DNA from 2 places in the Streptomyces sp. 5K101 genome. Region 1 is predicted to be linked to the other one. Evidence: riboswitches for the same ligand, from Rfam matches in the RefSeq annotation. Region 1 holds a riboswitch; the other holds the start of a gene.
The links. A riboswitch is a leader RNA that binds a small molecule or an ion and turns the genes downstream of it on or off. The one in region 1 is predicted to bind S-adenosylmethionine.
Positions count from the first base shown of each region.

Region 2: it holds a riboswitch for S-adenosylmethionine, as region 1 does, so the genes downstream of both, thrC (threonine synthase) here and ACLB9X_RS01690 (aminotransferase class V-fold PLP-dependent enzyme) in region 1, are expected to answer to the same signal.

Region 1 is NZ_JBKFFO010000001.1:378,497-382,738, forward strand. It holds gene ACLB9X_RS01675 (hypothetical protein) at 15-257, opposite strand; gene ACLB9X_RS01680 (rhomboid family intramembrane serine protease) at 438-1,172, shown strand; gene ACLB9X_RS01685 (Lrp/AsnC family transcriptional regulator) at 1,169-1,450, shown strand; gene ACLB9X_RS01690 (aminotransferase class V-fold PLP-dependent enzyme) at 1,523-2,911, opposite strand; SAM riboswitch class IV at 3,120-3,237, opposite strand; gene trpD (anthranilate phosphoribosyltransferase) at 3,321-4,242, opposite strand, start outside.
Region 2 is NZ_JBKFFO010000006.1:140,752-144,993, forward strand. It holds gene ACLB9X_RS14205 (trehalose-6-phosphate synthase) at 1-530, opposite strand, end outside; gene ACLB9X_RS14210 (hypothetical protein) at 588-806, opposite strand; gene ACLB9X_RS14215 (glucosyl-3-phosphoglycerate synthase) at 845-1,786, opposite strand; SAM riboswitch class I at 1,904-2,048, shown strand; gene thrC (threonine synthase) at 2,066-3,370, shown strand; gene ACLB9X_RS14225 (MoaD/ThiS family protein) at 3,367-3,642, shown strand; gene ACLB9X_RS14230 (cold-shock protein) at 4,049-4,242, shown strand, end outside.

The DNA of each region.
Region 1 (4,242 bases):
CGGGCCGCTCTCCCTCAGGAAGCGGCGCCCGGCCTGTCCACCAGCTCGATCTGGTCCACCGCGTTGCACCAGCGGCAGCGGACCGATTCGATGGTCTCACTGACCACCTCGCGCTCCTCCACGGTCGGCTCACCCGCAAGATCCAGATGGACGTACTCGACGACCTTGGACGAGCGGGTGACGTCGAAGCGTGTGAGGTTGCCGCAGAGTGTGCAGCGCCACCTGGTCTCGGCGGTAGGCCAGGGAACCGTCGTCATCGTGCCGTCCTCTTCCGTCGTTCCTGTGCCGCGGTGCGCCGTCGAACTGCGGATGTACTGCCTGTAACCCTACGGGCAAGGGGACACCCCCTGCTCACACGGAGCCCGGCTCGGGGCAGGTACCCGCGGCCCCGGCGAGGCACTCTGTACCGTTCGGTCCCCCTACGCCATGCTCTGTCCATGATCAGTAGGTGGGGCAGGGCGCGGGGCACGATGCGGGAGGCGGCGAAGGGGCCGGCCGTCACCTACGGGCTGATCGCGCTGTGCTGCGCGATCTTCGTCGTCAGTCCGGTCTCGGGGCTCGACCCCTCCCACGGGCTCGGCGACGCCCTGCTCGCGGCCCAGGAGGCGTACTTCGAACGCTGGGGCGTGATCCCGTCGGACCTCCTGACCGCCTCACCCCGCGCGCTCCTGACCCCCTTCACCGCCCTGTTCATCCACGGCAGTTGGCTGCACCTGCTGGGCAACATGCTCTTCCTCTATGTCTTCGGCACGCCGGCCGAGGAACGCATGGGGCGTGCCGAGTTCGCCCTCTTCTACCTGATCGCCGGCTACGTGGCGCTGCTCGCGTACGCGGTGGCCAACGCGGAATCCGCACAGACGCTGGTGGGCGCCTCCGGGGCGATCTCGGCGGTGCTGGGCGCGTTCCTCTTCCTGCTCCCGAAGGCGCGGGTGACGAGCCTGTTCCCGTTCCTCTTCTTCCTGCCGCTGCGCTTCCCGGCGTGGGTGGTGCTGATCTTCTGGTTCGTCCTGCAGTGGCTGGCGGCCCGGAACGCGGGCAGCGGCCCGGGGGTCGCCTACCTGGCACACCTGGTGGGCTTCTCGGCGGGCTTCCTCTACGCGTGGGGCCGATTCGGGGGTGGGACTAGAGTGAGGACATCTGCAGCGGCCACCGAGGGAGAAAGCCAGCCGTGATCACCGCGATCGTGCTCATCAAGACCAGTGTGGACCGCATCCCCGAGATCGCCGAGTCGATCGCGGCGCTGGACAGCGTCAGCGAGGTCTTCTCCGTGACCGGCACGTACGACCTGATCGCCATGGTGCGCGTGGCGAAGCACGACAACCTGGCGGACGTGATTCCGGGCCGCATCAGCAAGATCCCGGGCGTCGAGGCGACGGACACGCACGTGGCGTTCCGCACCTACTCGCAGCACGACCTGGAGGCGGCGTTCGCGATCGGCCTCGACGCGTAGCCCGGACGGCGGGCCGTGCGTGACCCGGGCGGCGCAGCGCCCCCGGGTCAGACCGCCGGGACCGCCCCCGGGTCAGACCGCCGGGACGCAGCGGCCGTCCTCCGTGTGGTACGTCCACTGCGCGCCCTCGCGCACCAGCTCCCGCACCGCCCCCACGAAGCGCTCCACGTGCTCGTCCGGCGTGCCCGCGCCGAAGCTCACGCGGATCGCGTTCAGCGACCTCTCCCCCGGCGCCGCCTCCGGCGCACCGCACTCGCCGACCTCCTGCGGGCCGCTGCCGAGTAGCGTCCGCACCAGCGGGTGGGCGCAGAACAGGCCGTCGCGGACGCCGATGCCGTACTCCGCCGACAGCGCCGCCGCGAAGTGCGAGCTGTTCCAGCCGTCCACGACGAAGGAGATGACGCCGACGCGCGGCGCGTCGTCGCCGAAGAGCGACAGGACGCGGACCTCCGGCACCTCAGCGAGCCCCTCGCGCACCTTCGCGATCAGGTGCTGCTCGCGCTCGACCAGCGTGTCGAACCCGGCCTCGGTGAGCGCCTTGCACGCGGACGCGATCGCGTAGACGCCGATCACGTTCGGCGAACCGGCCTCGTGGCGCGCGGCCGTGGTGTGCCACTCGACGTCCACGCCGCCGTCCGCGCGCCGCGCCACCCTTCGCGACGCGCCGCCGCCCGCCAGGTAGGGCTCCGCGTCCTGGAGCCAGTCCGCGCGGCCGGCGAGCACGCCGGAACCGAACGGCGCGTACAGCTTGTGCCCCGAGAAGGCGACCCAGTCGACGTCCAACTCCCGTACGGACACGGGGTGGTGGGGCGCGAGCTGGGCGGCGTCCAGCACGATGCGCGCGCCGTGCGCATGGGCCGCGGCGGCGAGCTCCCGCACGGGCCACAGCTCACCGGTCACGTTCGACGCACCGGTCACGCAGACCAGCGCCGGGCCGTACGGGTCGCGCTCGGCGAGCGCGTGCTCCAGCGTCCGTACCGCCTCGCCGGGCGTGCGCGGCGCGTTCAGGTACGTCACGCGGCTGTCGCCCCACGGCAGCAGCGAGGCGTGGTGCTCGGTCTCGAAGACGAAGACCTGGCAGTCGGCGGGCAGCGCGGCGGCGAGCAGGTTCAGCGAGTCCGTGGTGGAACGGGTGAAGACGACCTGGTCGCCGTCCCGGCAGTCGAGGAAGGAGTGGACGGTGGCCCGGCTGTTCTCGAACAGGTCGGTGGACAGCTGCGAGAGGTACCCGGCGCCCCGGTGCACGCTGCCGTAGTAGGGGGCGTACGCGGCGACGTCGTCCCACACGCGCTGCAGCGCCGGGGCGCTCGCCGCGTAGTCGAGTGCGGCGTAGGTGACTTCGCCGCCGGTCACGAGCGGGACGGTGACGTCCCGGCCGAGGACGGGCAGCGGCGCGGCGCAACAGGGGTCGGAGGCGACAGCGGCGGTGGTGGCAGTGGCGGCGACAGGGCGTGCGGACATGACGGTATCTCCCGGCAGGAAAAGGCGAGTCGGCTTCGACAGGCCCCGTGACGGCGCGACAGTTCGGCTGTGCGACGGCGTACGGGGAAAGACCTCGACGCACGGACGGGCCGTACGGAGGTGTGGTGAAGAAGGGGCGGAAACGCCCTATCGCATTCGCTTGCTCACGAGACAGCTCCTCGAGGACCAGGACCCCAGAGGCGGAAGGGGTCCGCGCTTGCCACAGACCTCGCTGCCTGCGGCCTGGTCTTCACCCGGGGCACCCCGCCACGGACGGAGGGTTGCCGGACAGCGGGCCGGGGCCGTAATCGCTGTCACTCATGACCTTGCAGAGCATCCTGCCATACGTCTCGGATGGCGCAAGGGCGCGGTCCGCATAGTGGACCGCGCCCCCCCAGCCAGGCGCACGTCAGGCGTTGCTCGCCGTCACCCAGCGCTCCAGCGTCGCCCGTGCCGCGCCCGAGTCGATCGACTGCGCCGCCCGCGCGATGCCTGCCGCCAGCTGCTCGTTCAGCGTGCCGCCGGTCGGCTCCAGCGCCACCAGCGCGGCCGCCGAGTTGAGCAGGACGGCGTCCCGCACCGGGCCCGTCTCGCCGCCGAGCAGGCGGCGTGCCACATCGGCGTTGTACGAGGCGTCCGCGCCGCGCAGGGCCTCCACGGGCACCAGGTCGATGCCGACGTCCCGGGGGTCGAACGCCTCCTCGCGGACCTTGCCGTCGCGCACCACCCATACCCGTGACGTGGCGGTGGTCGTCAGCTCGTCCAGCCCGTCGTCGCCCCGGAACACCAGCGCGGAGGCGCCGCGCTCGGCGAGGACGCCGGCGAGGATGGGCGCCATGCGGGCGTCGGCGACACCGGTGGCCTGCGCCCTGATCCTGGCCGGGTTGGTGAGCGGGCCCAGGAAGTTGAAGACGGTGCGGATGCCGAGTTCCTTGCGGGCCATGGCGACATGGCGCAGCGCCGGGTGGAACTTCACCGCGAAGCAGAAGGTGATCCCGGCCTCCTCGGCGACCTCGGCCACGCGCTGCGGCGTCAGCTCCAGGTTGACGCCCAGCTTCTCCAGGACGTCCGAGGCTCCGCTCGCCGACGACGCGGCCCGGTTGCCGTGCTTGACCACCTTCGCGCCCGTACCGGCGACGACGATCGCGGACATGGTGGAGATGTTGACCGTCTTCGCGCCGTCGCCGCCGGTGCCGACGATGTCGACGCTGGGACCGGGCACCTCGATCAGGTTGGCGTGCTCGTACATGGTCCGCACCAGGCCCGAGATCTCCTCGACGGTCTCGCCCTTGGCCCGCAGAGCCACCGCGAAGCCGGCGATCTGCGCGTCG
Region 2 (4,242 bases), on a different contig from region 1:
GCGGGCGCCCACGGGGTGTGCGAGAAGTGGCCGATCCGCAGGTCGGGGCGCAGCTGCCGGAGCATGCCCGGCACCAGCGCGAGGTGGTAGTCCTGCACGAGCACCGCCGCGCCCTCGGCGGCGTCGGCGGCCAGCGCCTCGGCGAAGGCGCGGTTGTAGGCCCGGTAGGCGTCCCACTGCCGACGGAACTCCCGGCCGAAAACCGGCTCCAGCGGGGTCTGGTACAGCATGTGGTGCACGAACCACAGCACTGAGTTCGCGATGCCGTTGTACGCGTCGGAGTGCAGCGCCGGGTCGATGGCGAGCATCCTGACGCCCGGCTCGCTCACCCCGCGCCGCACGGCCTCGCGGTCGCCGTCGCCGAGGGCGGCGCACACCCACAGCGACTGCGCGTCGGAGCCGATCGCGGAGAGGCCGGAGACGAGGCCGCCTCCGCCGCGGCGGGCGTCGAGCCCGCCCTTGCCGTCCGGTGAGTAGGAGACCGGGCCGCGGTTGGAAGCGACGAGGATCTGAGCAGCGTCGGTGACCATGTGGCGAACCTAGCCCGTCCCGCATTCCCTCAAACGTGCGTGCGGCCGTGCCGCGGGTCAGCGGTCACGGTTCCGGCCACGGGCCGCCGCGATCGCGACCGCGCCCGCCGCGCTCACGCTGAGCGCGACCCCGCCGAGCAGCCACAGCTGCTCGGCGGGGAAACCGGCGCCGGCCGGCTCACCGGTGTACCGCGGCCCCTCGGCGGCCAGGGCCGGTGCCGTGTCCCGGATCCCGTGCATGACGTCCATGAGGTCGGCGAGGTGCATGAGGTTCATACAGAGGAAAGTTAGACAAACTGAACACAAGGTCCGGCTTATGCCGCGCGACGCGCCGCGTACTCACCGATCTCGCGCATCGGCGGCCGCTCCTCGGTGTCCACCTGGTGGTTGCGCGGTACGAATCCGTGCTCGCCGCGCTCGAACTGGGTGAGCTCCGGCCGTACCAAGTGGCCGCGTGCCAGGCGCAGTTGAGCCGTGCGGTAGATCGTCGCCGCCATCCGGCCCAGCGCCTGCCCGTCCTGGTGGCGGTGCCGGCGCGTGCCCACGTCGACCTGCGCCAGCGCGTCGAGTCCCACCAGGTTGAGGGCGTCCACCAGCAGCCCCAGCTCCACTCCGTAGCCGACCGGGAAGGGCAGTTGCTCCAGCAGGGAGCGCCGGGCCGCGTACTCGCCGCCCAGCGGCTGGACGAAACCGGCCAGTTGCGGCCAGTGCAGATTCAGCAGCGGCCGCGCCACCAGCTCGGTCACCCGGCCGCCCTGAGCGGGCGCGCCCCCGAGCGGGCGGTCGTACATCGCCTTGACGAACTGCAGCTCGGGCTCGGTCAGCAACGGCCCGACGATCCCCGAGACGAAGTCCGCGGAGAAGTCGCGCAGATCCGCGTCGACGAAGCACACGATGTCACCGCTGGTCACCATCAGTGACCGCCAGAGCACCTCGCCCTTGCCAGGCACGGCCGGTATGTGCGGCAGGACGGCGTCCCGGTGGACCACCCGCGCGCCCGCCGCGGCGGCCACGTCCGCCGTGCGGTCGCCCGACGCCGAGTCGATCACCACCAGCTCGTCCACCAGCGGAACGGGGCCCGACATCAGCCCGTCGCGTATCGCGGAGACGATCTCCCCGACGGTCTCCTCCTCGTTCAGGGCCGGCAGCACGACGCTGACCGTGGTGTTCTTCTTGGCGGCCAGCAGCCGGCCGAGTGGGCGGTCGGCCACCGACCAGGACCGTCGGGCGAGCCAGCGCTCCACCTCATCCAGCACGTGATCTCCATCTCGCGGATCGGACGACCATCTCAAGCGTCCAGGGGTTCGGCTACAGTCTTGAACAACGCGCGTGACCGCCGCATGTCGGGGTCGCCGCGCGCGACAACCGAATACCGCTCATCCAGAGGGGCAGAGGGATACGGCCCGTTGAAGCCCCGGCAACCCTCCAGCCGATCTCTGCGCTCATCGCGCGAGGCTCACGGCTAGGGAAGGTGCCAATTCCGTCTCGCGGCGAGGTGCGTCGCGGGGAAGATGAGGAGAAAGGGCCTCGCCTCCATGGCTGTGCAGACTGTTGCCACCACCAACGAATCCGCCGATTCCACCGGATCCGTCGACCTGGGCCCCGCCTCCGGGCTCTCCTGCCGCGAGTGCGGCGAGCGGTTCGACCTCGGCCCGATCTTCGCGTGTGAGGTCTGTTTCGGGCCGCTCGAAGTCGCGTACGACGTGCCGAGCGGCGACCCGGAAGCCCTGCGCAAGCGGATCGAGTCCGGGCCCGAGAACATCTGGCGCTACGCCCCGCTGCTGCCCGTCCCGGCCGACGTCGCGGACAAGCCGAACCTGAACCCCGGCTGGACCAAGCTCGTCAAGGCCGACAACCTCGCCCGCGAGCTGGGCGTCGAGGCCGGCAAGCTGTTCGTCAAGGACGACTCCGGCAACCCGACGCACTCCTTCAAGGACCGTGTCGTCGCCCAGGCCCTGGAGGCAGCCCGCGCGTTCGGCTTCACCACCCTCTCGTGCTCCTCCACCGGCAACCTCGCGGGCGCCGTCGGCGCCGCGGCCGCCCGCGCCGGCTTCCGCTCCTGCGTGTTCATCCCGCACGACCTGGAGCAGGGCAAGGTCGTCATGGCCGCCGTGTACGGCGGTGAACTGGTCGGCATCGAGGGCAACTACGACGACGTCAACCGCTTCTGCTCGGAGCTCATCGGCGACCCGGCCGGCGAGGGCTGGGGCTTCGTGAACGTCAACCTCCGCCCGTACTACGCCGAGGGCTCCAAGACGCTCGCGTACGAGATCTGCGAGCAGCTCGGCTGGCGGCTGCCCGACCAGATCGTCATCCCGATCGCCTCCGGCTCCCAGCTCACCAAGATCGACAAGGGCCTGCAGGAGCTGATCAAGCTGGGTCTGGTCGAGGACAAGCCCTACAAGATCTTCGGCGCCCAGGCCGAGGGCTGCTCCCCGGTGTCCGTCGCCTTCAAGGCGGGCCACGACGTGGTCAGGCCGCAGAAGCCCGACACCATCGCCAAGTCCCTCGCGATCGGCAACCCGGCCGACGGCCCGTACGTCCTGGACATCTGCCGCCGCACCGGCGGCGCGGTCGAGGACGTCACCGACGGGCAGATCGTGGACGCGATCAAGCTGCTCGCCCGCACGGAGGGCATCTTCACGGAGACCGCCGGCGGCACGACCCTCGGCGTGGCGAAGAAGCTGATCGAGGCCGGTGTCATCGACCCGTCCCTCACCACGGTCGTCGTCAACACGGGTGACGGCCTCAAGACCCTCGACGCGGTGGCGCCCACGACGGGTATGACCGCTGTCATCCGACCCAACCTGGACTCTTTCCGAGAGGCTGGCCTCGCATGAGCGTCAACGTCCGTATCCCCACCATCCTCCGCACGTACACGGGCGGTCAGGCCGAGGTTTCCGCAGAGGGCGCGACTCTGGCCGAGGTCATCGCGGACCTGGAGAAGAACCACACGGGCATCGCGGCCCGCGTCCTGGACGACCAGGGCAAGCTGCGCCGCTTCGTCAACGTGTACGTGAACGACGACGACGTCCGCTTCGAGCAGGGCCTCGAGACGGCGACGCCGGACGGTGCGGGCGTGTCGATCATCCCCGCCGTCGCCGGCGGCTGATCCCCTCCGCGTTACCCCGCGTTATCGGCATTGCCCCCTCCGCGAGAGAAGCGGAGGGGGTAATTCTGCATGGTTGAGCGCGGTAGAGTCTGGGAAGCCCCCTCCGCCGGCTGCCCGGCAATGCGTTCCCGCTCCACAAGAATGCGCCAAAGTAAGCGATCGAATTGCGCCGAAAGTCGCACTTTGCCGGGCCCGACTTGCCCCGGAATTCAATGAATTCGCATGGATCGGCCGATCGGCCCTGCCCAGATTTCTCGTCCGATTGACCTGTTGCGGAGGGCAGTTGGGCAGATACATTCAGCCGCGGTCGACGCGTTCCGGCGCACACCCCTCCTGCTGGGGTGAGGTCTGACCCGGGTCCGCGAAGTGCGGTCCTGTGCAAGGGCCAGTAATAGGGGAGTTAGGCATGGCTCAGGGCACCGTCAAGTGGTTCAACGCGGAGAAGGGGTACGGCTTCATCGCGGTCGACGGTGGTGCGGATGTTTTCGTCCACTACAGCGCGATCCAGATGGACGGATACCGCACCCTCGAAGAGGGTCAGCGAGTCGAGTTCGAGATCTCGCAGGGCCAGAAGGGTCCGCAGGCCGACATGGTCAAGCT